2 regions of the Cellulomonas sp. NPDC058312 genome follow, and region 2 is predicted to be linked to the other one. Evidence: riboswitches for the same ligand, from Rfam matches in the RefSeq annotation. Region 2 holds a riboswitch; the other holds the start of a gene.
The links. Region 2 has a riboswitch for thiamine pyrophosphate ahead of ACFVXN_RS05700 (YkoF family thiamine/hydroxymethylpyrimidine-binding protein). Riboswitches for the same ligand answer to the same signal wherever they lie in the genome.
Positions count from the first base shown of each region.

Region 1 (14,883 bases), on a different contig from region 2:
GGTCGCCGCGCTGCCCAAGGAGCACCCGCAGCACTCCGCGGCCCGGCGGGCGTCGTCCTGGCTCTACAAGGCGGCGAAGAAGCACCGCCGCGGCGAGCGGCACCGCGCGATCTCCGCGGCCGACGCCGCCGTCGTCGCCGCGACCGCCACCGGGAGCCCCGGCCGCATCGACGACGAGACCGCCGGCCTCGCGCTGACCTCGGCCGCGACCGGTGCGGTGGCCGGGACGCTGCTGCGCCCGCGGCCCTGCTACGTCTGCAAGCAGGACTACACGGTCGTCGACGCCCACTACCACCAGCTCTGCCCCGACTGCGCGGCGCTGCACCACGCCAAGCGCGACGCCCGCACCGACCTCACCGGCCGACGGGCGCTGCTGACCGGCGGCCGCGCGAAGATCGGCATGTACATCGCCCTGCGCCTGCTGCGGGACGGCGCGGACCTGACCATCACCACCCGGTTCCCGAAGGACGCCGTCCGCCGGTTCAGCGCGATGCCGGACGCCGCCGACTGGCTGCACCGGCTGCACGTCGTCGGCATCGACCTGCGCGACCCCGCCCAGGTGGTCTCGCTCGCCGACCACGTCGCCGCGCAGGGGCCGCTGGACGTCCTCATCAACAACGCCGCCCAGACGGTGCGCCGGCTCCCCGGGGCGTACTCCCGGATCACCGAGGCCGAGCAGGCCCCGCTGTCCGGCGAGGGCACCCGGATGATCACCACGTTCGGGCACACCAGCGACGCCCACCCGCGCGCGCTCGCCGGGTCCGTGAGCGAGCTGACCAGCCCGGCGCTGGCGATCGAGCGCGCGGCCCGCGCCGCCGCCGAGGAGCTCGCCGCCCAGTCGCTGACCGCCGAGGCCGCCAGCCTGGAGCGCCTGGTCGCCGGGACGTCGATCGACGCCGGCGGCCTGGTCCCCGACGTCGCCGAGACGAACAGCTGGGTCGCGACCGTGGACGCCGTCGACCCGATGGAGCTGCTCGAGGTGCAGCTGTGCAACCAGACGGCGCCGTTCATCCTGGTCAGCCGCCTGCGCCCCGCCCTCGCGGCGTCGCCCGCCCGCCGGACGTACATCGTCAACGTGTCCGCGATGGAGGGCGTGTTCTCCCGCGGCTACAAGGGCCCCGGGCACCCGCACACGAACATGAGCAAGGCCGCGCTCAACATGCTGACCCGCACGAGCGCCGCGGAGATGCTGGCCGACGGCATCCTCATGACCGCCGTGGACACGGGCTGGATCACCGACGAGCGGCCGCACCACACCAAGGTCCGGCTCGCGGAGGAGGGGTTCCACGCGCCGCTCGACCTGGTCGACGGGGCCGCGCGGGTGTACGACCCGATCGTCCGCGGCGAGGCCGGCGAGGACCTGTACGGCTGCTTCCTCAAGGACTACGCCCGCTCGCCGTGGTGACCGGTGCGGTGGTGACCGGCACGGCGGTGACCGGCGCGGTGGTGACCGGCGCGGCGGTCACGCCGCGGACAGCGCCGGCGCGAACGGCAGCAGCTCCTCGGCCCCGTCGGCGATGACCAGGCACGAGCTCTCGGGCACCTCGAGCCACGCCCCGCGCAGGCCGCCGAGCGGCTCGGACACCACCAGCCGCGTGTCGTCGGCGAGCCCGTGCAGCACCGGGTTGTCCGGGTACTGCGCGCGCAGGACGGCGACGTCGCGGTTGCGGAACAGCGACCGCGACCGGCCCTCGGAGGAGTACCGGAACGTCCACAGCCGCTGCCCGTCGGTCGTCGCGACCGTGCCCTGCACCGGGTAGTGGACGCCGTGCCGGGCGGCGACCTCCTCGACCAGCCCCACCGCGGCCGCGACCGCCGCGGGCGGGTCGTCCGTCAGGCCCGCGCTCAGCGCCAGGTAGAACAGCGTCTCCGAGTCCGTCGACCCCTCGATCAGCGGGTACAGCGACGGGTCGACCGCGAGCTGCAGGTCCCGCTTCAGCGCGCTGAACCCGTCGATCATCCCGTTGTGCATCCACAGCCACTGGCCGTGGCGGAACGGGTGGCAGTTCGTCCGCTGCACCGGGGACCCGGTCGTCGCACGCACGTGGGCGAACAGCACGCCCGACCGGATGTGCTGGGCGAGCTCGCGGAGGTTCTGGTCGCTCCACGCCGGCTCGACGCTCCGGAACAGGCCGGGGATCGGCGAGTGCTCGTCGTACCACCCGACACCGAACCCGTCGCCGTTCATCGGCTCGGAGCCCAGGAGGCTCTGCCTGCTCTGCATGACCAGGGAGTGCTCGGGCTTGTACAGCAGCTCGTCCAGCGTCACGGGTGAGCCTGTGTAGGCGATCCACCGGCACATGTCGACCTCCTCGTCGGGGTGGGCGCCTCCACTGTCCCGCCGGGCCTCGCAGCGCTAGGCGTCCGCCTCGAACCGGGACGGCACCAGGTCGGCGAGCAGGGTCCGGTGCGCCCACCGCACCCACGCCAGGCCGCTCCACCCGCCCCGGCGCACCAGCGCGTTCCACGTCTCGGGCCCGAGCACCAGGGTCACGAGGTCGACGGCCTGCTCCGCGTCGAGACCGGACCGCAGCACGCCGTCGCGGTCGCAGGCGTCGACCAGCACCCGGTGCACCGCGCGGCGGCGGGTCTCGTCGCGGTCCCACGCGGCGGCGAGCACGGGCTCGCCCGCGGCGCCGAGCCGGACGAGGTCGAGCACCGGGCCCGCGCGGCCCATCAGCTCGGCGGCCCCGCGGACGTGCAGGAACAGGCGGCGCACCGGGTCGGGCTCGGCGGCGACGGCGCGGACCCAGGGTTGGTCGGCCAGGTCCGGTGCGGCGTCCCGGCGGTCGGCGCCGTCGACCGCGCGGTCGAGGCAGCCCACGAGCACGTCGGCCTTGGTGGGGTAGGAGTAGTAGACGGTCTGCACGCCGACCCCGGCCTCGCGGGCGATCGCGGTGATCGCGGTCCCGGGGACCCCCTGCGCGACGAACAGCCCGGTGGCGGCGTCGGCGATCCGCCCCCGCGAGGCGGCAGCCCGCCGCGTCCGCCCGTCTCCGCTGCTCACGCCGGTAACCGTAGCAGCACTACCACTTCCTTCCGGTAGCGCCACTCCGACTTCCTCCCCTCCCCGGGACGCGCGGCCGACGAGTGGTCACGACACGCGGGCGTCGCGGGGTCTGGACCCGCGTGTCGTGACCACTCGTGCAGCGCGCAGGCGCAGGTGGGGGCGGGTTGTGGGAGTGGGGCTACGGAAACAGGAGAGGCTCAGGCGCCGGTGGCCAGGAGGGCCAGCAGGGCGAGGTTGAGGGCGACGACCAGGGCGACCACCACGACGAGGACCGCCTGCAGCCGGCGGCCGTTGGCGTGCTCGCCCATCAGCGCCCGGTCCCGGTTGAGCCGCACCAGGGGGATCACCGCGAACGGGATGCCGAAGCTCAGCACCACCTGGCTCACCACGAGGGTCCACGTCGGGTCCGCGCCGACCGCGAGCAGCACCAGCGCGGGGACCAGCGTCACCGCGCGCCGGACCAGCAGCGGCACCCGGCGGTGCACCAGCCCCTCCATCACGGCCGCGCCCGCGTAGCAGCCGACCGACGTCGAGGCGAGCCCCGACGCGAGCAGCCCGACCGCGAACACCACGCCGATGCCGCCGCCGAGCGCCGACGAGATCGCCGCGTGCGCGCCCTCGATGGTGTCGGTGCCCTCGACCCCGCGCAGGTTCGCCGCGGCCAGCAGCAGCAGCCCGATGTTCACCGTCCCGGCGACGGTCAGCGCCGAGCCGACGTCCCAGCGGGTCGCCCGCAGCAGACCGCGCCGCTCCTCGGGCGCCGGTGTGCGGCCGAACCGGTCGCGGCTCAGCGCGGAGTGCACGTAGATGGCGTGCGGCATCACCGTCGCGCCCAGCATCGACGCGGCGAGCAGCACCGAGTCGGTGCCGGCGAACCGCGGCGCCAGGCCCGCGAGCATCCCCGCCGGGTCGGGCGGCCCCACCAGCAGCCCCGCGAGGAACCCGACGACGATGACCAGCAGCAGCGCCGCCACCAGCGCCTCGAACCGTCGCTGCCCGTACCGGTTCTGGGTGGCGAGCAGCAGCATGGAGACCACGCCGACGACCAGCCCGCCGGCGACCAGGGGCAGCCCGAACAGCAGGTGCAGCGCGATCGCCCCGCCGACGACCTCCGCGATGTCCGTGGCCGCGGCGACCACCTCGGCCTGGGCCCAGAACGCCAGCCGGGGCCCGCGTCGCAGCCGCTGCCCGAGCACCCCGGGCAGCGAGTCGCCGGTGACGATCCCGAGCTTGGCCGACTGGTACTGCACCAGCACGGCCATGACGTTCGCGGCGACCAGCACCCAGAGCAGCAGGTACCCGTACCGGGCGCCGGCGGTGAGGTTCGCCGCGACGTTCCCGGGGTCGACGTAGGCGATCGCCGCGACGAACGCCGGGCCCAGCAGGGGCAGGACGGGGCGGCGCACCCCCGCGCGCCGCTCGGTCTTCGTACTCACCGCACCTCCAAGTTCGGATGTCCGAACTCAGTTTAGGCACACGGGCGCGCCCGAGCCCCTCCGCCGGTCGCGCGGGCTCAGGCGGCGGTGACCACCTCGCGGCGCCAGCGCCCGTCCTCCTGGCGGAACCCGACCCGCTCGAGGTAGTCCCCGGTGTCGCGGGCGTCCGGCGCGACGACCAGGGCGCGCAGCCCCGTGCCGTCGAAGGCCCCGCTGCGGCGGTACACGAACTCACCCGGGGTGAAGTCGCGGAACCGCGGCGTCACGTAGTCGAGCTCGACCTCGCCGACCCCGTCGCCGGCGTCGCGGACGACGACGACGCCCACGGTCTCGTCGCCCCGGAGCACCAGGTAGGCCCACCGGCCGTCCGCCTCCGCCGCACCGCGGAACGACGGGTAGTACCGGGCGATGTCCTCGGCGTGCACGCCGACGACGTGCCGCAGGTAGTGGTCGGCCGCACCGACGGGCACCACCTGGTAGACGTCCGCGTCGTGCCGCTCCCGGGTCAGACGCCACAGCCAGTAGACGTCGATCACCGCGATCACCGCGTTCATCACCGCGAACGGCCAGATCCCGACGACCGCGTTGTACCCGGCGGCGATCGCGGACCCCGCGAGGTTCATCCACCGGAACCGCAGCACCCGTGCCTGCATCAGCGACACGACGACGAGCGCGGACCCGACCCACCCGATGATCTCCAGCACTGGCATGGCGAGAAGGTACCGCCCGCCAGGCCCGGAGGTATCCGTAGCGACGCTCCGACAACCCGGGACCCGGCCCGAAATCGCTCGACCCGCACCCCGACCGCGCGCAGCATGGCCGGATGACCGCCGACCCGCGGACGGCACCCGTCCTGGTCCCGCTCCCGCTGCCCACCGACCTCGACGCCCCCGACGCGTGGCTGCTGCACGGCATGGTCGACGCCGTCAACGACGTGCTGCTCGACACCTGGGGCACCCGCGACGAGGCCCGGGTGGCCGGCGAGCAGCTCGCGGCGCTGCGCGACCAGGAGTACGTCACCAGGCTGCGGTTCGTCGCGCTCGACGCGCCGCCGGAGGCCGGGCCGCCGGACCCCGCACGGGTGCTGGGGCGCGCCGTCCTCGACCTGCCGCGGCAGGACAACACGCACACCGGCTCGGCCGGCGTCGAGGTCCGGCCCGCGCACCGGGGACGCGGCATCGGCGCGGCGCTGCACGACCTGGTGATCGCGACCGCCCGCGCGCACGGCCGCAGCACCCTGACCGCCTCGTCCGATCACGCCGCCGAGCCCGACGCCGGCCCCGGGACGCTCGCCCCGAGCACGGGCACCGGCCGGGTCCGCGCGGACGACCGGGGCGTCGCCTTCCTCGCCCACCGCGGCTGGACGCTGGAGCAGGTCGTCCGGCGGTCGGTGCTGGACCTGCCGGTCGACGCCCCGGTGCTGGCCGGCCACGCCGCGGCGGCCGCACGGGCCGCGGGACCGGACTACCGGGTGGTCCGGTGGGAGGCGCGCTGCCCCGACGAGCTCGTCGACCAGTTCGCCCATCTCCAGACCCGGATGAGCACCGACGCCCCGAAGGGCGGCCTCGACCTGCGCGAGGACGTCTGGGACGCCGCCCGGGTGCGCGCCGCCGAGCAGACCTACGTCGACCGGGGCATGCCCTACCGGGTCGCGGCGGCGCTGCACCAGCCGACCGGCGACCTCGTGGCGTACACGTCGCTGGTCAGCCGCCCGGACTCCGACGAGTTCGTGTTCCAGGACGACACGCTGGTCCTGCGCGAGCACCGCGGGCACCGGCTCGGGATGCTGGTGAAGACCGCCAACCTGGCCCGGCTCGCCGAGGTGCAGCCCGGCGCCCGGCGGATCGGGACCTGGAACGCCGAGGAGAACGCGCACATGCTCGCGATCAACGTCGCGCTCGGGTTCCGGCCGGCGGGCGGCTCCGGGGAGTGGCAGCTCCGGCTCGGCTGAGACGGCAGGGGCGCCGGCTCAGCCCCCGACGACCGCCACCGCGCCCTCGTCGGCGACCAGCCGTACCCGGTCCCCCGCCGCCGGGTCCGTGCCGCTCGCGGGCAGCGCGGCGGTGACGCGCACGTCCTCGGGCTCGAGCACCGCCTCGACCTCCACGCGTCCGCGACGGGTGCGCCGACCGGCGACGACCGCCGAGCGGACCGGCGCACCGTCCGGCACGGGCTCGTCCGCGGCGAGCACCCGCCAGCCGCCCGGCGCCACGGCGAGGGTGCCCGGGACGAGCTCGGCGTCGGCGGGCCCGCCCGGCCCCGCGTCGCCCGGCCCCGCGACCGGCCCCGCACCCAACCCCGCGAGGAACGTCCGGTACCCCAGGAACTCCGCCACCGCACGGGTCGCCGGCCGCCGCCACAGCTCCTCGGGCGCGGCGACCTGCAGCAGCCGCCCGCCGCCCATCACCGCGACCCGGTCGGCGACGGTGAACGCCTCGTCCTGGTCGTGCGTGACGAACAGCGCCGTGGTGCCGGTCGCGACCAGCACCTCGCGCAGGTCGTCCGCCAGCCGCTCGCGCAGGGACCGGTCCAGGGCGGACAGCGGCTCGTCGAGCAGCAGCAGGCGGGGCCGGGGGGCGAGCGACCGGGCGAGCGCCACCCGCTGCCGCTCGCCGCCGGACAGGGTCGCCACCGGGCGCCGGGCGTACCCGGGCAGTCCGACGAGGTCCAGCAGCTCCGCGACCCGCTCGGCGCGTGCGCGGCGGTCGAGGTCACGCAGCCCGTAGGCCACGTTCCCGGCGACGTCCCGGTGCGGGAACAGCTGGCCGTCCTGGAACACCAGGCCGAACCCGCGGCGGTGCACCGGGACCCCCGCGACGTCGCCGCCGGCCCACCGGACCGACCCGCCCGCGGGCGGCTCCAGCCCCGCGACCGCGCGCAGCAGCGACGACTTGCCGCAGCCGGACGGGCCGAGCAGCGCCAGCACCTCGCCGGCGGGGACGTCGAGCGTCACGCCGTCGACGGCGACCACGCCCGCGGACCCGCGCCCGCCCGGGTAGCGCACGACGAGGTCGCGCACCGCCAGCCCGGCCGCGCGGGCGTCGGGGGCGGAGGTCGCCCCGGCCGTCGTCGGGCTGGTCACCTGGTCCGTCACAGCTCTCCTCCCACCGGCCCGCGCAGCTGCTCCGCGAGCGCCATCACGCCCGCGGTCAGCAGCGCGAGCACCACGCCCGCCGCGAGCGCCATCCCGTAGTTGTCGGCGCCCGGCTGCCCGATCAGCCGGAACACCACGACCGGCAGCGTCGGCCGGTCGGGCCGGGACAGGAACGACGTCGCCCCGAACTCCCCGAGCGACACCGCGAACGCGAACCCCGTCGCGAGGCCCACCGACCGGGCGACCAGGGCGCCGTCCACGGTGGCGAGCACGCGGCCGGGCGCCGCGCCGAGCGTGGCCGCGGCCTCGCGCAGCCGGGGGTCGATCGCCCGCAGCACCGGCAGCAGCGACCGGACGACGAGCGGCACCGCGACGACCGCCTGCGCGACCGGCACCAGCACGCCGGTGCTGCGCAGGTCGGTGGCGATCCCGAACGGGTGCCCGAGCGTGAGCAGCGCGCCGAACCCGACGGTCACCGCGGACACCCCGAGCGGCAGCATGAACACCCCGTCGAGCACGCCGACGGCCCGGCGCGCCCCGGGCCGTCGGGGCCGGCGCGAGACGACCAGCGCCACCAGGCCGCCGACCACGAGCGCCAGCAGCGTCGCGTCCACGGCGACCCGCAGCGAGTTGCCCAGCGCCTCCCACACGGTGACGGTCAGCGCGTTGCGCCCGCCCGTCGTGCCGAGCGCACGGTAGTGGTCAAGCCCCCAGCCGTCGCCGGTGCGCAGCGACCCGAGCAGCAGCGCGCCCAGCGGCAGCGCGATCAGCAGCAGCGTCACGGCGGTGACCGCGGCGGGAAGCGGGTGCGGCTGCCGGGTGCCGGGCTCGGGCTCGCCGACCAGCTGCAGCGCCCGCTCGCGTCGCGCCCGGGCCCGACCGGCGACGGCCAGCGCTGCGACGACCACCACGACCTGCACCACGGACAGCACCGCGGCGGCGCGCAGGTCGAGGAACTGCGTCGTCTGGATCCAGATCTCCGTCTCGACGGTCCCGAACCGCAGCCCGCCGAGCACCAGCACCGTGCCGAACGCCGTCGCGCAGAACAGGAACACCAGCGACGCGGCCGAGGTGATCGCCGGGGTCAGCGCGGGCAGCGTCACCGTCCAGAACGCGCGGGCGGGCGACGCGCCCAGCGACCGGGCGGCCTGCTCGGGCCGCGGGTCGAGCCGCTCCCACAGGCCGCCGACGGTCCGCACGACGACCGCGTAGTTGAAGAACACCAGCGCCGCGACGATCGCGGTGAACGTCCCGTCGAGGTGCAGGAACCCGAGCGGTCCGCCCTCGCGGAGCAGCGCCCGGAACGCGACGCCGACCACGACGGTCGGCAGCACGAACGGCACGGTCACGAACGCCCGCAGCACCCCGCGGCCCGGGAACCGGCACCGGTACAGCACGTACGCGCCGGGCACGCCCAGCAGCACGGACACCGCCGTGCCGATCGCGCCCTGCGCCAGCGTGAGCCCGACGATCCGCCAGGTGCGCGGCCGCGCGAACACCTCGGCGAACCCGGACAGGTCCAGCGCCCCGTCGGCCACGAACCCGCGGCTCACGAGCGTCAGCACCGGCCAGGCGAAGAACACCCCGAGGAACACCAGCGGCACCACGGCGGCCAGCGCCCACGCCGCCGCGCGGCCCCACGCCCACACCCGGTCGCCCGGGCGCGCGGGCGTCCCCGGCCGGGCGGTGCCGGTCGGGGACGCCTGCGCCCAGGTGCTCATCGTCGCGCCGTCAGCCGATCACGAGGTCGGTCCAGTCGCGGACCCACTCGTCGCGGTGCTCGGCGATGTCCGCCAGCGGCACCTCGATCGGCTGCTCGGCCTGCGGGGCCCACCGCGCCCACTCCTCGGGCAGGTCCACCGCGGAGCTCACCGGGTACATGTACATCGAGCCCGGGATGTCGGCCTGGACCTCGTCGGACAGCAGCCAGTCGAGCAGCTGCTGCGCGCCCTCGGGGTTCTGCGCGCCCGCGAGGACGCCCGCGTACTCGACCTGCCGGAAGCAGGTGCCGAGCAGCGCCCCGGTGGTCGGCTCGTCGCCGCCCTCGGGCACGGTCTCCGGCGGGGACGACGCGTAGGACAGGGCGATCGGCCGGGAGCCGCCGCCACCGCCGCCGGAGAAGTCGGTGTAGTACGCGTCGGACCAGCCCTCGGCGACCTTGAGGCCGTTCGCCGTCAGGTCGGTCCAGTACTGCTGCCAGCCGTCCTCGCCGAACGCGCCGACCGTCGCCAGCAGGAACGCCAGGCCCGGGCTGCTCGTCGCGGCGTTGGTGACCACCGTCAGGTCCCGGTACTGCGGCTGGGTGAGGTCCTCGAGCGTCGTCGGCTCGGGCACGCCCTGCGCGGTGAACCAGGCGTGGTCGACGTTCAGGCACACGTCGCCGACGTCGACCGCGGTCAGCGAGCCCGAGTCGTCCGGCGCGTACGCCGCGGCGTCGGCGGCGGCGGGCGCCGACGACGTGTACGGGGCGAGCACGCCCTCGTCGATCGCCCGCGACGCGAACGTCGTGTCGATGCCGTAGACGACGTCGCCCAGCGGGGCGTCCTTGGTGAGGATCAGCTGGTTGACCAGCGCGCCGCCGTCGCCGGGGGCGACCTGCTGCACGGTCAGGCCGGTGTCCGCCTCGAACTGCTCGAGCAGCCCGTCGCTCAGCGCGAACGAGTCGTGCGTGACCAGCGTGACCGTCCCGCCGGCGGCGCCGGTCGACGCGTCGTCGGACGCACCCCCGGCGACCGAGCAGCCCGTCAGGGCCAGGGCGGTGGCGGCCAGCGCGGCCGGGGCGGTGTGCCGGAGCGTCCGGCGGTGCGCACGCGTGCGCGTCATGGTGGTTCCTCCTCGATGTGCACCGAGGGGGCCGTCCCGTCCCGGACGCGCACCCGCGCGCGAGCACGGGGCACGACGGCACGAGGTGGCTGAGATTCCCGACTCCCTCCGCCGGTGCTAACCGGATCAGGTTCGAGGGTCTGCGGTTCCGTCCGCACTCTCAGCGTCGGTCGGGTGCCACCTGCGGTGACGCCCGGGACGCTCCCCTGTCGTTCGGGGCCGAGGCTACACCCGGTCCGGCGGGCGTCCCGCACGGGCCCGGTGACCTGCGGCGCGGGGGCGGCGGCACTAGCGTGAGGGCAGCACCGGGCCCGGCAGCCGCCGCCCGGACGACGCACGAGCGCAGGAGGTCGCAGTGGCCGACGAAGAGACCCAGTCCACCATCGCCAAGGTCACCGGCCTGATCGTCGCGGGCGCCGTCGCGTGGCTCGCGACGAAGGCCGTCGACACCGCGTGGAAGGCCGCGTCCGGGCACAAGCCGCCGAAGCCCGAGGACGACGCCGACGACATCCGGATCGGGGAGGTCGTCGCCGCCGCGGCCATCACGTCCGCGGCCGTGACGATCGCCCGGGTGCTCGCGACCCGCGGGACGAAGAAGTTCGCGAAGCGCGTCGACACCAACCGCCGCCTGCCGCGCTGAGGCGGTCGCGCAAGGCCCCCAGGTCCCCCCGTCGCGTCCCACCGCGACGGTAGCCTGGGCCATGCCCTCCACCGACGAAAGCCCAGGTCAGCGCCGTGCGACGGGTCGCTCCGTGCACACCGTCGACGACGTCCTCGCGCTCCTCGACCAGCTGTTCGAGGAGCGCGCCGACCGGTGGTCCGACCGCGGCGGCACGGACTTCTGGGACGCGTTCTACACCGACCGCGGCCGCGGCGTGCCGTTCTTCCGCGACGCCCCCGACGAGAGCCTCGTCGCCTGGCACGCGGACGGCCGGCTGCCGCTCGGCCCCGGGACCCGGGTGCTCGAGCTCGGCTGCGGGCCGGGCCGGAACGCCGTCTGGCTCGCGCAGCAGGGCTGCGCGGTCGACGCGCTCGACCTGTCCGCGACCGCGCTCGCCTGGGGCCGCGAGCGGGCCGACGCCGCCGGGGTCGCGGTGCGGTTCGTCCGGGCGGACGTGCTCGGCTGGCGGGGCGAGGCGCCCTACGACGTCGTCGTCGACTCCGGCTGCTTCCACCACCTGCCCCCGCACCGCCGGGTCTCGTACCGGTGGCTGCTGGAGCGCGTGCTCCGGCCGGGCGGGCACCTCGCGCTGACCTGCTTCACGACCGGGCACGCCGGTGACGGCGGCACGGAGGCGGACGACCTCGACCTGTACCGGACCGGCAGCCTCGGCGGCGGGCTCGCCTACGGCCCCGACGACCTGCGCCGGGCGTTCGACTGGCTGACCGAGGTGGAGCTGCGCCCGATGCGCCGGGTCCGGGACGCGACGACGTACGGCGAGGACCTGCTCCAGGTGGCGCTCCTGCGGCGGTGACGCCTCCCGAGGGCTCGGGTGCGGCCGCGCGTCAGCGTCGGTCCGGCTCCTCGCTGCGCGGCAGCGACGTCGCCGTGTTCCGGGGCAGGTCCGGGGCGTCGCGCTCCGTGGCCATGTCCTGGGCCTCGGTGAGCTCGTCGACCACCAGCAGGTCCCGACGGACCTTGCCGGTCCGGAAGCCCGCGCGGCCCACCAGGTGCGCCGCGACGGGCGCGGTGAGCATCTGGAACAGCGCGACCAGCACCAGGGCCCACACCGCCCCGCCGGACCGGAGCCGCAGCGCGAGGCCGACCAGGACGAGGATCAGGCCGAGCACCTGCGGCTTCGTGCCGGCGTGCATCCGCGAGAGCAGGTCCGGGAACCGCAGCACGCCCACGCCCGCGGCGAACGCGAGCAGCGCCCCGCCCAGCATGCACACGGCCGCGGCGACGTCGGCGACCAGGTCCCAGCTCATCGGGCACTCCCCTCGTCGCTCGCCGTGCCGTCCTCGGCCGGCGCCTCCTTGTGGTGCCCGTCCTGCGCGACCGCCTCCGCGGTCGACACCTCGGCCTCGACCTCGCGGGCGCGACGGGCCTTGCGGGCGGCCTCCGCCTCCTCCTCGGCGCGGATCCGCTCGGCCTCCTCCTGGGCGATCTCCTCGCGGGACCGGACCCGGCCCTCGCCGGCGGGCTCGACGGACGCGAACCGGGAGATCGTCACCGAGCCGACGAACCCGACCAGCGACAGCACCACGAGGATCGGCACCACGTCGGTCCGGCGCTCGGACGCGGCGTACAGCGCCACCGCGGCGACGACCACGGTCACGATGATGTCCAGCGCGACGGTGCGGTCGAGCATCGACGGCCCGCGCTCGGCCCGGATCAGCGCCAGGATCCCGGCTGCCGTGAGCAGCACGGCGCAGATGATGAGGACGACGGTCATGCGCGCACCTCCGCGCGTCGGGCGGCGCGGCGCGGGTGCGGCTCCAGGCCGGCCTCCCGCAGCTCCGCGTCGGAGGCGAACGCGCGCAGCACCCGCTCCTCCTGGTCGAGGACGTTCTGCCGGGCCCGCTCCACGCCGCCGGTCTGCTCGACGTCGAGGACGTGCAGGTAGAGCATCCCGGTCAGCCGGTGGGCCTCCACGACGAGCGACCCGGGCACCAGGGAGCAGAGCTCCGCGGTCATCGTCAGGTACAGGTCGGAGTGGCTCCGCAGCTGGACGCCGATGACGGCCCCCCGCGGGGTGTGCCGGGGGCGCAGGGCCACCCAGGACACCTCGACGGACGCGTGCAGCAGGTCCCAGACGAACCGGGTCACCAGGACCACGAGGCCCCAGGGGTGCAGCCGGCCGTGGAAGTCGATGGGCGTCATCCGCAGCAGCCCGGTGACGAGCACCGCGACCACGGTGCCCGCCAGGACGTTGCCGAACGACAGGTCGCCCCAGAGCAGCACCCAGACGACGACGAGCCAGATGATCGTCGGCCACTGGGTCGCCAGCCGGTGGCGGCGCGGGTGCAGGCTCATCCGTCCTCCTCCAGGGCCGGGTCGACCGACTCGTCCTCGCGGGTGGCGTCCACCGACTCGCCGGAGCCGCGGCTGCCGTCCGGGAGCACCGCCTGCACGTACACCGACCGGTCGGCGAGGGCGGCGGAGGCGCGCTCCGCGTACCCGTACAGCGGGCCGGCGGCGACGGTCAGGGTCAGGCCGAGCACGACGAGCGCGGCGGCGGAGCCGACCATGCCCTTCGGCAGGTGCGTGTCGGGCAGCGGCTCGGGCGGGGTCTGCCAGAACGCCTTGTTCCAGGCCTTGATCAGCGCGTAGAGCGTGAGGAGCGAGGTGAGCACGCCACCGACGACCAGGGTCAGCGCGAGCCCGGACCCGTCCTGCACGCCCGCCTGCATCAGGCCGACCTTGCCGAGGAACCCGGACAGCGGCGGGATCCCGCCGAGGTTCATCGCGGGGACGAAGAACAGGATCCCCAGGACGGGCGCGGCCTTCGCCAGGCCGCCCAGCGAGTCGAGCGACGTCGACCCGCCCCGCCGTTCGATCAGCCCCGCGACCAGGAACAACCCGGTCTGCACGATGATGTGGTGCGCGACGTAGTAGATCGCCGCGGCCCAGCCGGTCTCGGAGGCGAGGGAGATGCCGAAGATCATGTAGCCGATGTGGCTGACCAGCGTGAACGACAGCAACCGCTTGAGGTCGTCCTGCGCGACGGCGCCGAGGATGCCCACGACCATCGTCGCGAGCGCCGCCCACATGAGGACGTCGTCCATCCGGCCCTCGGGGAACAGCAGCGTCTGGGTGCGGATGATCGCGTACACGCCGACCTTGGTCAGCAGGCCCGCGAACACGGCCGTCACCGGCGCGGGCGCCGTCGGGTAGGAGTCCGGCAGCCAGGCGGACAGCGGGAAGATCGCCGCCTTGATGCCGAACGCCAGCAGCAGCATGGCCTGGAGCAGCAGGCGCACGTCGGCGTCGATCTCCGGCAGCCGCTCCGCGAGCTGGGCGAGGTTCACCGTGCCCGTGGCCGCGTAGATCATCGCGATCGCCACGAGGAACAGCAGCGACGACAGCAGCGCGACGACCACGTAGATGCTGCCCGCGCGGATCCGCTCGCCGGTGCCGCCCAGGGTCAGCAGCACGTAGGACGCCGCGAGCAGGATCTCGAAGCCGACGTAGATGTTGAACAGGTCCCCCGACAGGAACGCGTTCGCGACGCCGGCGGTCAGGATCAGGTACGTCGGGTGGTAGATCGACACCGGCGCGGCCTCGTCGCCGTCGGCCTCGCCCTGGGCCAGCGAGTACAGCTGGACGCACAGGGTCACGGCCGCCGACACGGTGAGCATCAGCGCCGACAGCCGGTCCGCGACCAGGTCGATGCCGACCGGCGCCGCCCAGCCGCCGATGTCGACGACCAGCGGGCCGTCGTCGGCGAGCACCAGCAGCGTCGCGGCGACGACCAGGACGATGCTCAGGGAGACGACGCTGATGATGCGCTGCAGCCGCGGCCGGCGGTACAGCGCGAGCGCGAGGCCCGCCCCGAACAGCGGGACGACGACGGGCA
Region 1 covers NZ_JBHVZE010000007.1:50,577-65,459, forward strand. The annotation lists gene ACFVXN_RS17870 (SDR family NAD(P)-dependent oxidoreductase) at 1-1,405, shown strand, start outside; gene ACFVXN_RS17875 (class II glutamine amidotransferase) at 1,463-2,302, opposite strand; gene ACFVXN_RS17880 (TetR/AcrR family transcriptional regulator) at 2,357-3,007, opposite strand; gene ACFVXN_RS17885 (Nramp family divalent metal transporter) at 3,208-4,446, opposite strand; gene ACFVXN_RS17890 (hypothetical protein) at 4,524-5,156, opposite strand; gene ACFVXN_RS17895 (GNAT family N-acetyltransferase) at 5,270-6,397, shown strand; gene ACFVXN_RS17900 (ABC transporter ATP-binding protein) at 6,416-7,540, opposite strand; gene ACFVXN_RS17905 (ABC transporter permease) at 7,537-9,261, opposite strand; gene ACFVXN_RS17910 (thiamine ABC transporter substrate binding subunit) at 9,272-10,363, opposite strand; TPP riboswitch at 10,450-10,581, opposite strand; gene ACFVXN_RS17915 (DUF4235 domain-containing protein) at 10,719-11,003, shown strand; gene ACFVXN_RS17920 (SAM-dependent methyltransferase) at 11,116-11,838, shown strand; gene mnhG (monovalent cation/H(+) antiporter subunit G) at 11,870-12,292, opposite strand; gene ACFVXN_RS17930 (monovalent cation/H+ antiporter complex subunit F) at 12,289-12,759, opposite strand; gene ACFVXN_RS17935 (Na+/H+ antiporter subunit E) at 12,756-13,340, opposite strand; gene ACFVXN_RS17940 (Na+/H+ antiporter subunit D) at 13,337-14,883, opposite strand, start outside.
Region 1: linked by a shared signal. The riboswitch ahead of ACFVXN_RS17910 (thiamine ABC transporter substrate binding subunit) and the one ahead of ACFVXN_RS05700 (YkoF family thiamine/hydroxymethylpyrimidine-binding protein) in region 2 are both predicted to bind thiamine pyrophosphate.

Region 2 (14,883 bases):
AGCGCGCCGAGCTCGTCACCCAGGCCTCCCGGCTGCTGATCGAGCAGGGGCACGCGATCCCGGTCTACGAGCTCTCGACGACCGTCGCCGCGGCCGACCGCGTGCACGGGCTGGCGTTCGAGGGGTCCAGCCGGATCGACTTCTACGACGCGTGGGTCGACGCGAGCTGATGGGCCGCTACCTCCTGCGGCGCGCCGCCCAGGGCCTCGTGGTGCTCTGGGCGGCGTTCACGCTCGCGTTCTTCGTGCTGTACCTGCTCCCGAGCGACCCGGCGGCCCTGGCCGCCGGCGCCGGGGGCGAGGTGCAGGACGTCGACCCGGCGCTGCTCGACGACCTGCGCGCCCGCTACGGCCTCGACCGGCCCCTGCTGGTGCAGTACGGCGACGCGCTGCTGCACGCGGTCCGGCTCGACTTCGGGCCGTCGTACCAGTCCGGGGCGCCCGCCGGCTCGCTCGTCGCGCAGGCGCTGCCGGAGACCCTGAAGCTGACCGGCGCCGCGCTGGTGCTCGCGGTGCTCGCCGGGACGGCGCTGGCCGTGGCGAGCGTGCTGCCCCGCAGCCGGGCGCTGCGCCAGGTGCTGTCCGCGCTGCCGCCGCTCGGCGTCGCGCTGCCCACGTTCTTCGTCGGCCTCGTGCTCCTGCAGTGGGTGTCGTTCCGCGCGGGTCTGCTCCCCGCGATCGGCAACGCCGGCTGGCAGAGCCTCGTGCTCCCGGCGGTGACGCTCGCGGTCCCGCCGGGCGCGCAGCTCGCGCAGGTCCTGTCGCGCAGCCTGCGCGGGACGCTCGGCGAGCCCTACGTCGAGACCGCCCGGGCCAAGGGCGCCGGCCGGCTCCGGGTGCACCTGGGGCACGCGCTGCGCAACGCGGCCATCCCCGCGTTCACGATGCTCGGCGTGATGGTCGGGGCGCTGCTCGGCGGGGCCGTCGTCACCGAGACGGTGTTCTCCCGGGTGGGGCTCGGCCGGCTGACGGTCCAGTCCGTCAACACCCAGGACGTGCCCGTGGTGCTCGCGATCGTGTCGCTGTCGGCGCTGGTGTTCGTGGTGACCACGCTCGTCGTGGACCTGCTGTACCCCGTGCTCGACCCGCGCATCGAGTCGCGGGGCGTCCCCCGAGAGGCGGTGCCCGCATGACCACCATCGAGATCGCCGACCGGCACGACGCCCGCTCGATCATCCGGCACGGCCGGGTGCGCGGCGCCCGCGCGGCCGGCCCGTGGGCGCGACGTGCGGCCCGGTACCTGGTGCGCCGACCCGGCCTGGTGCTGGCCGGGCTGGTCCTGCTGCTGGTCGCCGCCTGGGCCGCCGCGCCGGCCGTGTTCGCCTCCGGCGACCCCCTGACCGGCGTCCCCGCCGACCGCCTGCAGCCGCCCTCGGCCGCGCACCTGCTCGGCACCGACCACCTCGGCCGCGACGTGCTGACCCGCGTGGTGCACGGCGCGTCGCTGTCCCTGCGCACCACCGTGCTGGCCGTGCTCGTCGGGCTCGTCGTCGGGTCGACCCTCGGCCTGCTCGCCGGGTTCCTGCGCGGCTGGGTGGACGACGTGGTCGGCCGCCTGGTCGACGTGCTGCTCGCCGTGCCGAGCATCCTGCTGTCGCTCGCGATCATCACCGCGCTCGGCACCGGGTCCACGAAGATCGCGGTCGCGGTCGGCGTCGGCGCGGTCGCGACGTTCGCCCGCGTGATGCGCGCCGAGGTGCTGCGCACGTCCACGTCGGTCTACGTGGAGGCCGCCCGGGCGTCCGGCTCGCGCTGGTACGCGGTGCTCGGCCGGCACGTGCTGCCGAACTCCGCCGGGCCGGTGCTCGCGCTGATCGCCCTCGAGCTCGGCGGCGCCGTCCTCGCGGTGTCCGCGCTGAGCTTCCTCGGCTACGGCACCCCGCCGCCCACGCCCGAGTGGGGCTCGCTGGTGTCCGGCGGCCGCGACTTCCTCGCCACCGCCTGGTGGCTGACCACCCTGCCCGGGCTCGTGATCGTCGCGGTGGTGCTGGCCGCCAACCGCGTCGCGCGCGCCCTCGAGACGACGGGAGAGGACCAGTGACCCAGCTGCAGCAGGAGGCCTCGCCCGTCGCGGCGGGTGCGCCCGGCACCCCGGTGCTCGAGATCACCGGGCTGGAGGTCGGCTACCGGGCGGACGGCGGCACGTACCGCGCGGTGCGCGGCGTCGACCTGGTCGTCCGGCCCGGGGAGGTCGTCGCCCTGGTCGGCGAGTCCGGGTCCGGCAAGAGCACGACCGCGCACGCGGCGCTGCACCTGCTGTCCCGCGGCGGCGCCGTCACCGGCGGCACCATCCGCCTCGCGGGCCGGGACGTCTCCGACCTGACCGAGCGCGAGTGGCAGGCCGTCCGGGGACGTGAGGTCGGCCTCGTGCCGCAGGACCCGACGGTGTCCCTCAACCCCGTGCAGCGCGTCGGTGACCAGGTCGCCGAGGTGCTGGTCGTCCACGGGCTCGCGCGGCGCCGTGCCGCCCGGGAGCGGGCGGTCGCGCTGCTCGAGCAGGCCGGCATCGACGACCCGGCCGCCCGCGCGCGCCAGTACCCGCACCAGCTGTCCGGCGGGATGCGGCAGCGCGTGCTCATCGCCATCGCGATCGCGGCGGGCCCGCGGCTGGTCGTGGCCGACGAGCCCACCAGCGCGCTGGACGTGACGGTGCAGCGGCGGATCCTCGACCACCTCGAGACGCTCGTCCGGGACCGGGGCACCGCGCTGCTGCTCATCACCCACGACCTCGGCGTGGCGGCGGACCGGGCCGACCGGATCGTCGTGCTCGAGCAGGGCGTGGTCGTCGAGCAGGGGCCCGCGGCCGAGGTGCTGCGCGCGCCGCAGCACCCGTACACGCGTCGGCTGATCGCCGCCGCGCCGAGCCTGGCGAGCGGGCGGCTGGTGGCGACCGACGTCCGGGTGCCCGTGGCGGCGGCCGATCCCGGACCGGCGGACCCCGTGCCCGCCGCGCCGGTCCTGGAGCTCGACGCGGTCCGCAAGGAGTTCGCCCTGCCGCGCGGCGCGGCGGCCCGGTCGGTCGTGGCCGTCGACGGGGTCGGTCTGCGCGTCGAGCGCGGCCGGACGTACGCGCTCGTCGGGGAGTCCGGGTCGGGCAAGAGCACGACCGCCCGGATCGCGCTGCGCCTCGAGCGGCCGACGTCGGGCCGGGTGCTGTTCCGCGGCGACGACGTGACCGCCGCCCGCGGCGAGACGCTGCGCCGGCTGCGGCGCGGGTTCCAGGTCGTCTACCAGAGCCCGTACGCGTCCCTGGACCCGCGGTTCACGGTCGAGCAGGTCATCGCCGAGCCGCTGCGCGCGTACGGCGTCGGTAGCCGTGCCGAGCGCGCCGACCGGGTCCGCGAGCTGGTCGCCGACGTGGCCCTGCCCGCCGACGTCCTGCGGCGCAGCCCCCGGGAGCTGTCCGGCGGGCAGCGGCAGCGCGTCGCCGTCGCCCGGGCGCTGGCGCTGCGGCCCGACCTGGTCGTCCTGGACGAGCCGGTGTCCGCGCTGGACGTGTCGGTGCAGGCGCAGATCCTCGAGCTCCTGGTGCGGCTCCAGGCCGAGCACGGGCTGACGTACCTGTTCATCTCGCACGACCTCGCCGTGGTCCGGCAGGTGGCGGACGACGTCGGGGTGCTGCACCGCGGCCGGCTCGTCGAGCAGGGCCCCGCGGAGGCGATCCTGCTGGACCCGCGGCAGGACTACACCCGCGAGCTGGTCGCCGCCATCCCCGGCGGGCGCGTGCGGGCGGGGGCGCACCGGTGACCGCGGCGGCGCTGCACGACGTGGTCACGGCGTTCCTGGGCTGACCGGGCCCGGCGGCGCAAAACGCTTCGGGGATGTGGGACGTCCGGCCTAGGGTCGAGGAACCATGCTCGACACCACCACGGCCACCAGCGCCACCGCCACCGACCCCACGACCGCCGGGCCCGACGGAGCCGGAGGTCCCGCCGTGCGCGGTCCCCACGCCGACCCCGCCCGCCGCCTCGACTGGCGCCGGCTGCGCGGTCCCGTCGCCGTGCTCGCGCTGCTCGCGCTCACCGTCGGCGCCGTCGGGTCGGCGCTCGGCACCTGGGTCGCGGGGACGATGGCCGAGGACCCAACCACGGCGGGCCTGCTGCTCCTGCTCGCCTGCCTGGTCGGCGCCGCGCTGGTCGACGCCGCCGGGCAGGTCGCCTGGGCCGGCGTCGTGGACCGGGCGGAGGGCCGGCTGCGCGGCGACCTGCTGAGCGCCGCGCTGCACCAGCCGCTCGCGACCCTGTCCGAGCAGGCCGTCGGCGAGGTCCTGGACCGGGTGGACGACGACACGCACGCGGTCGGCTCGCTCGTCCGCCGGCAGCTGTGGGGGATGGGACGCACCGTGGTCGGCTGCGTGCCGATGTGGGTGGTCGCCGGCCTGACCTGGTGGCCCGCCTGGGCGCTGTTCCCCGTGCTCGGCGTGCTCACCGTCCTGGTGGTGCGCCCGTCGCTCGGGGAGATCGCCCGCCGCAAGGTCGTCGAGGAGCGCGCGTGGACCGACAACGCCGCCGCGTTCGAGGAGGCCGTCGCCGCCCGGGACGACCTGCGCACCAGCCACGGGCAGGCGTTCGCGGTCCGGCGGCTCGCCGAGGCGTCGGCCGTCGTGCACCGCACGCTCGACCGGGTGCTCGCGGTGGAGACCCGCATGACGGCACGCGCGGGCCTGCTGCTGCACGCCCTGCTCGCCGCGGTCGCGGTGGCCGGGGTCGCGCTGGCGGGCGGGGGCGACCTGTCGATCGCCCGGCTCGTCACGCTGTTCCTCGTCACCGCGTCCTTCGTCGGGCAGTTCGACATGCTCGCCCGGCACCTGCCCGACCTCCAGGAGGGCATCGGCGCGGCCATCCGGATCCGCGAGCTGCTCGACTCGCCGCCCGAGCCGACCGGCGGGCTGCCCGTGCCGGACGGACCGCTCGACCTCGAGGTCCGCGACCTGCACTTCGCCTACCAGGAGGGCACGTTCGCGCTGCAGGGCGTCCGGCTGCGGGTGCCCGCCGGCCAGACCGTCGCGCTCGTCGGACGCACCGGCTCGGGCAAGTCCACCCTCGCGTCGCTGCTGTCCCGCGCCGTCGACCCGGAGCCCGGGTCGGTGCTGCTCGGCGGCGTCGACGTGCGCGACCTCGACCTGCAGGCGCTGCGCGCGGCCGTCGGCGTCGTGACGCAGCGCACTGAGATCGTCGCCGGGACGCTCGCGGAGAACATCGCCCTGTTCGCCGACGTGCCCCGGCGCGCGATCGAGGACGCCGTGCGCGAGCTGCGCCTCACCGACTGGGTCGCGGGGCTGCCCGACGGCCTCGACACGGTGCTCGGCCCGGGCGGGACGTCGCTGTCCGCCGGCGAGGAGCAGCTGGTGGCGTTCGCCCGGCTCCTGGTGCGCGACGTCCAGGTGGTCGTGCTCGACGAGGCCACGGCGCGGATGGACCCGCTCACCGAGGCGCGCGTCGTCGCCGCGTCCGAGCGGCTGCTCGGCGGCCGGACCGGCGTGCTGGTCGCGCACCGGCTCGGCACCGTGGAGCGCGCCGACCAGGTCGTGGTGCTCGACCACGGCCGCGTCGTCCAGCAGGGACCGCGCGCCGAGGTCGCGCGCGCCGACGGGCCGTTCCGCACGCTGCTGACGGCCAGCCGGAGCGAGGGGCACGCCGAGGTCCTCGACGACGACGCGGAGCCCGACGGCGACGCGCCGGACGCGGACGCCCCGGACGACGAGCAGCCGGCCGACCTCACCTCCGGCGGTCTCGGCGCCCGGCGTCGGACCGGACCGGCGCCGGTGCTCCCCGAGCCCGGGACCGGCCCGAGCCTGGCGCGCGGCATCGCCCACGCCCTGGTCGTCCGACCGCGGTGGGGCGTGGTCGGCGGCCTGCTGTTCCTGCTGTCCAGCCTGTTCGCCGCCCAGGGCGCGGTCACCGGGTTCTTCTGGGGCCGGACCGTCGAGGACCTGCGCGCCGGCGCGTCGCCGACCCTGCTGGTCGCCGCGATGGTCGTGCTGCTGCTGCTCGTCGCGCCGGTGAACTCGCTCGCGTTCCGGCTGTACCCGAAGTGGTGGATCGAGGTGCTGCTGCGGGTGCGGATGTCCGTGCTCGTCGGGCAGACGCGGCAGCACCGGCTGCGCCGCACCCCGCCGGGGGAGGTCGTCGCCCGCGGGCTCGACGGCGACCGGTTCGTGCTCTACGCGGACCGGTGGGTCGACCTCGTCAACGGCCTGGTGCTGGTCGCGGTCACCGCCCTGCTCAGCTGGTCGCTGCTCGCGGGCGCGGTGCTGCTGTCCGTGCTCGTGGTCAGCGCGGCGTGCGCGCTGGTGGGCCGGCCGGTCGCCGGGCGGTCCGCCACCCGGTCCGCCGCGGCGCGTGCGGGGTTCGGCCGGTCGCTCGTGTCCGCGCTGGACGCCGCGCGGACCGTGAAGCTCGCCGCCCGCACGCCGGAGGTGCACGCGCACCTGCGGTCCGTGGACGCGGGCCGGGTCGAGGCCGCGGTGTTCGAGCACCGGGTGCAGGCCGTCCTCGACGGCGTGCCGATCGTCATGGTCCAGGCCGGCGTCGTCGCCGCGTGGGGCGTGTTCCTCGCGGGCGGCTGGGACCTCGGCAGCACGCTGCTCGTGGCCGGCGCGGTCGCCGGGTTCAACTGGTTCGGCCAGGTCGCGGGCGCCGTCATCACCGAGGCGCCCGGCACCCGCAGCTGGCAGCGGATCACCGCGGAGCTCGCCGGCGGCGCCGACCTCGCCGCGCTGCCCGACGACGTCGACCTGGCCGCCGGCACCGCACCCCGGCCCGCGCCGGACCACCGCGACCGGCTCGACCGCCTCGAGGTGCGCGGGCTGTCCGCCGTGCACGACGACGGGACCATCGGCGTCAGCGGCGTCGACCTCGCCGTCGACCGCGGCGACCTGGTGCTGCTGCTCGGGCGGGTCGGCGCGGGCAAGTCGAGCCTGCTCGCCGCGCTCGCCGGGCTGATGGAGCACACCGGCCGCGTCGTCTGGAACGGCACCGAGGTCACCGACGCGCAGACGTTCCTGCGCCCCGGGCGGGTCGCGCACGTCGCCCAGGTGCCGCGGGTGCTGTCCGGGACGTTCGCGGACAACGTGCGCCTCGACCACCCGCGCGACGTCGCCGGGCCGCTCGACGCCGCTCGGCTCACCACCGACGTCGCGGAGGCCGGCGGCCCGGACGCGCTCGTCGGGCACCGCGGCGTGCGGCTCTCGGGCGGTCAGGTGCAGCGGCTCGCGCTCGCCCGCGCCCTCGCGACGGACGCCGAGGTGCTGCTCGCCGACGACGTGTCCAGCGCCCTCGACGCCGCCACGGAGATCGAGCTCTGGCAGTCCCTGCGCGAGCGCGGCACCACCGTCATCGGCTCCACGTCCAAACGCGCCGCGCTGTCCCGGGCGGACCGGGTCGTCGTGCTCGAGGACGGGGCGGTCGCGGCCGTGGGACCGTGGACGGAGCTCGCCGCGCGGTGGGGCCACCTGGCGGGCTGAGACCTGGCAGGGTGGCGCGTGGCGCGCCGGGGACCCGGCAGGTCGGGAGCACCGGCGTGGGGCTGGTCGATGACGAGGGGGCGGCATGGCGGAGCACGAGGACCGGGACCGCGGCGACGACCGCCCGACGTCGGACACGCGGCTGCCCGGCGAGCGGCCCGGGCTCAACGGCGACCCCCTCGGTGCCGCCTTCCGCGACGGACCGCGGCGCCGGCCCCAGGGCGTCGGCGCGCAGCTGCTGACCGCCCTGCCGTTCGTCGTGCTCGCCGTGGTGGTCCTGGTCGTCGCGACGCGCTGACCGGCCCGGACGCTGCCCGGCCGGGACCGTGCGGCGTCCGCGGGCCGGGGTTCAGGCCGGGCGGGTCCAGAGCACCGCGTACCGGAACAGCGCCAGCCGCCGCCACCGCGCGCCCGGCAGCGCGTCGGCGGCGATGAGGCGCGTCTGGTCGTAGGTGTGCGGGAGCTGCGCGCGCACCGGCGCGGTGTGCTCCCAGTAGCCGCGGGTCCGGGCGAGCACCTGGTGCTGCACGATGCCCGGCAGGTCCGCCAGGTAGACGCGGGGCCGGGCGTTGCGCGCGCAGCCGATCACGACCAGCCGGCCGCCGGGTGCGGTCAGCTCGCCGAGCCGTCGCAGCCCCGCGTGCAGGTCGGGCAGGTGGTGCACCGTCGCGACCGAGGTGACCACGTCGTAGCCGCCGACCGGCAGCGGCGCGGTCCGGACGTCCCCCAGCAGCCACCGCACGTCCGCCCCGGTCCCGGCCGCGCGCGCGAGCACCGCGGCGTCCGCGTCGAGCCCGGTCACGTCCGGCACCCGCTCCCGCAGGTCGGCGGCGAGCAGGCCGTCGCCGGTGCCGACGTCGAGCGCCGTGGTCGCGCCGCGGGGGACCTGACGCAGCACGAACCGGTGGTAGTGCGTGCTGTGGTTCCAGCGTCGCCGCAGGTCGACCGGCACGGCGGGCCCCCTCCCGGGCGCCGCCCGGTGCGCCGCCACGCGACGAACCTACGACCTGCGGCCCGGTGCCGCGGGTGGTCCGGCTGGGTAGCCTCGGGCCATGACGACGCTCATCGCCGAGGACCTGCTGCTCCTGCTGCTCGACGACGTGAAGGGCACCCCCACGTCCTCGTACCTGGACACCGCGCTCGGCGGCGCGCTGCTGGTCGAGCTCGCGCTGGCCGAGGCGGTGCACGTGCAGGAGCGGACCAGCGTCTGGTCGTCGGCGAAGGTGCTGGTCGACCCCGGTGTTGCCGTCGCCGACCCGGTGCTCGGTGCGGCGCTGACCCGTGTGGCCGAGCGGGAGCGGTCCGCGTCGGACCTGGTCAACCGCCTGGGCAAGGGCGCGAAGGACGCGCTCGCCGACCGCCTCGTCGAGCGCGGCCTGCTGACCCGGCACGACGACCGGGTGCTCGGGCTGTTCCCGCGCACCCGGTGGCTCGCGGCCGACACCCGCCACGAGGGCGCGGTCCGGGGCGCGCTGACGGCCGTGCTCGTCCAGGGGCTCGCGCCCGACGCGCGGACCGGGGCGCTCGTCGCGCTGCTCGCGGCCGTCGACAAGGCCCCGTCCGCCGTCGACCACCCCGGCGTCCCCGCGCGGGAGATCAAGCGCCGGGCCAAGCAGGTCGCGGAGGGCACCTGGGCCGCGAAGGCCGTGCAGGACGCGATCGCGGCGTCCGTCGCGGCGATCACCGCGGGCATCACGGCGGCGACGGTCGCCACGACGGCATCCTCCTGACGCTGCCCGCCCGGGCGGACGCGCCGAGACAGGACGTCCGCGCCGAGACAGGACCCCGCAGCGCCCGATGTCGACGCGCACGCCCTGTCTCGGCAGCGGGCTGACGGCTGCGGCTGGCGGCTGCGGCTGGCGGGCAGCCCGACGGACGGGCGCCCGGGGTCAGGGCAGGAGCGACTCGATGGCCTGGACGACCTCGGGGGCGTCGGGGAGCGTGCGGGGGCGGAAGCGGCGGGCGCGGCCGTCGGGGGCGACGAGGAACTTCTCGAAGTTCCAGGTGATCCGCCCGGCCTTGCCGTCGTCGTCGGGGACCTGGGTGAGCTCGGCGTAGAGCGGGTGCGCGTGCCGGCCGTTGACCTTGGCCTTCTCGAGCATCGGGAACGTGGTGCCCCAGGTGGTCGAGCAGTACTCCTCGATGGCCTCGGCGGAACCGAGCTCCTGGAGGAACTGGTTGCTCGGCACGCCGACGACCGTGAACCCCCGCGGGCCGTAGGCGCTGTGCAGGGCCTCGAGCTGCTCGTACTGCGGGGCCAGGCCGCACCGAGAGGCGACGTTGACCACCAGCGCCACCCGGCCCTCGGTGAGCGCGCCGAACGTGGTGTCCTGACCGCGGAGCGTCCGGACCGGGATGTCGTCGAGCTGCATGGCGGCGACGCTAGCAGCGTCGGTCGGGCGCGGCCTCAGGGGTGGATCCACCCGGGGAGCAGCGGGGCGACGACGGCCCCCACGCCGACGACGCCGGCGACCACCGCGACGACCCCGGCGGCGAGCAGCGCGTCACGGCGGTCGAGGGGTACGGGGCGCCAGAGGGTGCGCGGGCGGTCGGACAGCCCGCGCGACTCCAGGGCCAGGGCGGTGCGCTCGGCGGCCCGGACCGAGACGACCAGCAGGGCGAAGGCGCAGCGGCCGAGGTCGGCCGGGCCGGTGCGGGGTCGGCCGTCGCGGCCCAGCGGTGCGCGGACCAGGTGCGCCGCGCGGATGTGCGCCCACTGCGCGGGCAGTGCGGCGAGCATCCGGTGCCCGGCCAGCAGCGCGTACGCGTACCGGGGGCTGAGCCGGGCGTGCTGGGTGAGGCTGACCATGAGGGCGCGCGGGGGCGTGCTGGCGAGGAACCCGACGGTGAGCACGCCGATCACCAGGCCGCGCAGCGCGAGCGCCGTGCCGATCACCAGGCCCTCGTGGGTGATCCGCACGGGCGCGCCGGTGAGGACCGGGGTGCCGGGGCGGCTCAGGGCGTTCACCAGGACGAGGCCGACGCCGAACGTCCAGAACGGCACCTGCGCGGTGAGCAGCGCGCGACCGCGGACGCCCGCCGCCACGCGCACGGTGACCAGGCCCAGCAGGTACAGCGCCAGCAGGGTGACGGGGTCGAGCAGCAGCAGCGTCGCCAGCGAGACCCCGAGCAGCACCGCGGCCTTGACCGTGGGGTTGCGGGCCGCCAGCGCGCTCACGGGGCGACCCCCGCTGCCGCGTCGACGCCGCGCAGCGCCCGGTCGTCGAGCTCCCGCAGCGCGTGCCGCAGCTGTCCGAGGTCGTCGACCGCGTCGGCGAGCCAGCGCAGCACCCGCGGCACCCGCAGCCGGGCGGCGTCCAGCAGCCCGGGGTCGCGCAGCAGCGTGAGCGGCCCGACGTCCGCGATCAGGCGCCCGTCGGTGACGACGAGCACCCGGTCCGCGGTGCCGGCGACCGCCCGCAGGTCGTGGCAGGAGAACAGCACGCCGCGGCCCTGCGCCGCGGCGGCGGTCAGTGCTCGGAGCGCCGCGACGGTGCCGTGCCGGTCGAGACCGAACGTCGGCTCGTCGGCGAGCAGGAACGGCCGGTCGTGCACGTGCGCCGCGGCGAGGCCGAGACGGCGTTGCTGCCCGCCGGAGAGCTGGTGCGGGTGGTGGTCGGCGTGCCCGGTGAGGTCGAACCGCTCGAGCACGTCGGTGACCCGCGCGTCCGTCGCCGGCCCGCGGGGCAGTCCGGCGGCGACCTCGGCGCGCACGGTCGTCCGGGACAGCTGGTGCTCGGGGTTCTGCAGCACCAGGCCCGCGCGGGGTCCGGTCACCGTGCCCGCGGCGGGGCGGGCGACCCCGGCCAGACAGGCGAGGAGCGTCGACTTGCCGCTGCCGTTCGGGCCGACCAGGGCGACCACCTCGCCGGCCCGGAGGGTCAGGTCGACGTCGTGCAGCACGGGGGCGACGTCCCGGCGCCGGCGACCGGGTGCCGGCGGGGGAGCGACGGCCAGCCCGCGGGCGACCAGCGTCGGCCCGGCACCGCGGGGCACGACCGGGGACGCGGGTGCCCGCGCCGCGAGGTCCAGCACGCGCCGCTGGTGGTCGGGCGACCCGACCGGACCGCCGAACGCCGCGGCGAGCTCCACGTCGAGCGGCAGCCAGCAGCCGCGGGCGAGCAGGTCGGCGCCGGCCCGGCTCGCGACGTCGGCGGCGGGGCCGTCGTGCGTGACGCGGCCCTGCCGGTCGAGCACCACCCACCGCCCGGGCAGGCCGTCGAGGCCCGCGTCGCCCGCGAGCTCGTCGAGCCGGTGCTCGACCAGGACGCAGGCCGCCCCGGTCCGGTCCCGGGCGGCGGCCAGCGCGGACCGGACCGCTGCGACCCCGTCGGCGTCGAGCATCGAGGTCGGCTCGTCGAGCAGCAGCAGGGCGGGCCCGGGCGCGAGGGCCGCCGCCAGGGCGACCCGCTGCAGCTCCCCGCCGGACAGCCCGTCGGTGCGCCGGTCGCGGAGGTGCGCGGCGCCGGTGACGTCCAGCGCGCGGTCGACCGCGGCGCCGATCCGGTCGGGGTCGACGCCGAGGTTCTCCAGCGGGAACGCCACCTCCTCGTCGACGTCGGGCAGGCACACGCCGGTCTCGGGGTCCTGCGCGAGCACGCCGACGACGTCGGCCAGCCCGGCGACGGTCGTCGTGGCGACGTCCCGGCCGGCGACGCGGACCCGCCCGGTGACCTGGGCGGGCACGACGTGCGGGACGGCGCCGTGCAGGCAGCGCAGCACCGTGGACTTGCCCGCCCCGGACGGCCCGAGCAGCAGCACCTGCTCCCCGGGCGCGACGCGCAGGTCGACCGGCCCGACGCCGTCGCCGGTCGCGAACACCGCCTCGAGCGCCTCGGTGTGCAGGACCGGCACGGCGTCGTCGGTCGCGGCGTCAGCGGTCACGACGCACCACGGCGGGTTCGAGGTCCCGCTCCGCGCGGACGATCGCGAACCCGTCCAGCACCCCGGTCCGGCGCAGCGCGTCGACGAGCACCTTCGCGAGCAGCCCGCCGAGCAGCACCCCGGACGCGACCTGGAGGCCGAGCCGCAGCAGCAGGATGTCCTGCCCGTACCAGCCGAACCGCACGGCCGACCAGGCGAACACGAGCCCGGCGCCGAGTGCGCCCGACACCGCGAACCGGGCCCAGCCGAACCGCCGGTACCGGCCCAGCGCGAACGGCAGCTCGCTGCCGAGTCCCTGGATCGCGGCGGCGACGAGCAGCAGCGGCCCGACGGGGGAGCCCAGGAACACCACCTCGACCACCGACGCGATCACCTCGGCGAGGATCCCGACGCCGGGGCGGCGGATCACCGCGACGGCCACGGGCGCGACGATCAACCAGCCGCCGAGCAGCACATGCTGCGCGAGGTCGCCGGCCGGTCCCATCAGCACCGCGAGGGCGTTCCACGCCTGGACGAGCGCCCAGTACAGGAAGCCGAAAACGACGCCCAGCATCACGAGCAGCACGATCTCCTTGAGCTCGAGACGGGCCCGCCGGGTCGGCCCCGGCCCCGCGTCACGCACCGGCGTGGGACGGGCTGTTGAGCGACAGGGTCAGGTGGCTCGTGACGTGCTGCACGCCGCGGCCCACCGTCGTCCACGCGCCGACGACGGCCTCGAGCACCGCACCGAGGTCGCCCTCGAGGCGGGTAACGAAGTGCTCCGAGGCGCGGACGGTGCCGCCCGCCCGGGCGAGCGCGATCGCGGCCTCGATGTCGCGCATGTGGTCCGGCTCGACCCCGGCCCGGACGTCGTCAGCGAGCGGGTAGAGCGCCCACTCGGCGGCGGCGAACCGGCCGGTGCGCCGACCGGTGGGCGGCTCGACACCGCGAGGTCCGGCGCCGCCCGGCAGGTCGCACCGGACCTCCCCGGGGCAGCCGCGGGACAGGTGCACGGTGACGGCGGCGTGCTCGCCGGACGCCGCGACGGCCTCGGTCAGGTCGGTCAGCCAGCGCAGCAGGTCGGCCTCGTCGCCGCCGGCATAGGTGCTGACGTCGCCGGTGCGCAGGACGAGCCCGGCGGGGTCGGCGGCGGCGAGCGCGCCGCGGATCACGTCGACGTAGCGGTCGGCCATGACGGCGACGGTGACGCGCGCGCCGACGCCGAACCGCACCGGGTCGGCGGTCAGGTCGGCGGCCGGCTCGGCGGCGCGGGCGAGGGTGGTGGGGGCGGTGTCGGTCATCGGCGTCCTCCGTGCGTCGGTCGGCACGGGAGGACGGCGGACGGGTGCCCGGCGCCCTGCATTCGCTTCCTGCGCTGGCATGACCCAGATCAGGTTCAACGGTCGGAGTTCGAGTACTCCCTCTCAGCCCGGCTCACCGGACTCCCGTGCTTCGACCGGAACGCTAGCACCCGGCCGCGCGCACGAGCAGGGGTCAGACCTTCCCCTGGATCAGCCGGTGCCAGTAGATCTGCGGCTCGAGGTACCGGTCGAACAGCAGCAGGCTGCGGCGAGGCCGGGCGAGCTCGGGGAACGGCAGGGTCGGCAGCGGGCGGCCGTCGCGGTCGTGCTCGGCGAGCAGCAGGTGCCGCAGCGAGGTGGTGACGGGCGCGACCGTGTAGCCGTCGTAGCGCCGCATCCCGCCGCGGGTCCGGCGGGCCCGGATGTTCCGGGCGACGACCGGCACCTGCCGGCGCAGCGCCCCGCCGGAGGGCACCGTCGCGACCGCCGCCGCGTCGCCGAGCCCCCACACCCGCGGGTGGGTGCGGTGCTGGAGGGTGCCGGGGTCGACGTCGACGAAGCCCTCGGCGTCGCCGAGCCCGCTGTCCGTGACCCACGCCGGCGCGCGGTGCGGCGGGGCGAGGTAGAGGGCGTCGTAGGGGAGGTTCGCGGGGCCGTCGTCGCCGGACACGTGCAGCGCGCGGTCGTCGGGGTCGACGGCGTCGAGGCGCACGCCGGTCCGCACGTGGACGCCGTAGTCCGCGGCGGCCGCGCGCAGCTCGCGGTCCGCGCGGGCGTGCTGCACCAGGTGCGGGGCCTCGACGAGCAGGTCGACGCGGATGTCCCCGAGCACGCCGGTGCGCCGCCAGTGGTCGGCGGCGGCGAACAGCGGCTTCAGCCCGACCGGGGCGCACGGGGTGTGCCGGTCCGCGATCGCGAACACGGCGCGGCCGGCGGTGAGGGCGGACAGCATCGTCCAGGTCCGCTCGGCGAGCTCGGGCAGGTAGCTCGTCGCGGCGTGCGGGGTGGCGACGGCCGCACGGGACCCGGGGACCGCGTCCCAGTCCACCTGGGACCCGGGGCAGACGGCGAGGTCGCCGTAGCCGAGCTCCGTCCCGTCGGCGAGGTGCACGACGGACCGCCCGGGGTCGACGCGCACCACGTGGTCGGCGTAGCGGTGCACCCCGGCGGGGACCACCTCGTCCTGCGGCCGGCGCAGCTCGTCGAGGGTCGCCGTGCCCGACGCCACGTACGACAGCATCGGGCGGTAGTGGTG
Region 2 covers NZ_JBHVZE010000002.1:287,831-302,713, forward strand. The annotation lists gene ACFVXN_RS05640 (ABC transporter substrate-binding protein) at 1-170, shown strand, start outside; gene ACFVXN_RS05645 (ABC transporter permease) at 152-1,132, shown strand; gene ACFVXN_RS05650 (ABC transporter permease) at 1,129-2,040, shown strand; gene ACFVXN_RS05655 (dipeptide ABC transporter ATP-binding protein) at 2,037-3,746, shown strand; gene ACFVXN_RS05660 (ATP-binding cassette domain-containing protein) at 3,853-7,464, shown strand; gene ACFVXN_RS05665 (hypothetical protein) at 7,550-7,762, shown strand; gene ACFVXN_RS05670 (class I SAM-dependent methyltransferase) at 7,814-8,416, opposite strand; gene ACFVXN_RS05675 (GPP34 family phosphoprotein) at 8,517-9,194, shown strand; gene ACFVXN_RS05680 (glutathione peroxidase) at 9,354-9,836, opposite strand; gene ACFVXN_RS05685 (energy-coupling factor transporter transmembrane component T family protein) at 9,872-10,642, opposite strand; gene ACFVXN_RS05690 (ABC transporter ATP-binding protein) at 10,639-12,348, opposite strand; gene ACFVXN_RS05695 (ECF transporter S component) at 12,338-12,913, opposite strand; gene ACFVXN_RS05700 (YkoF family thiamine/hydroxymethylpyrimidine-binding protein) at 12,963-13,628, opposite strand; TPP riboswitch at 13,678-13,786, opposite strand; gene ACFVXN_RS05705 (NAD(P)/FAD-dependent oxidoreductase) at 13,822-14,883, opposite strand, start outside.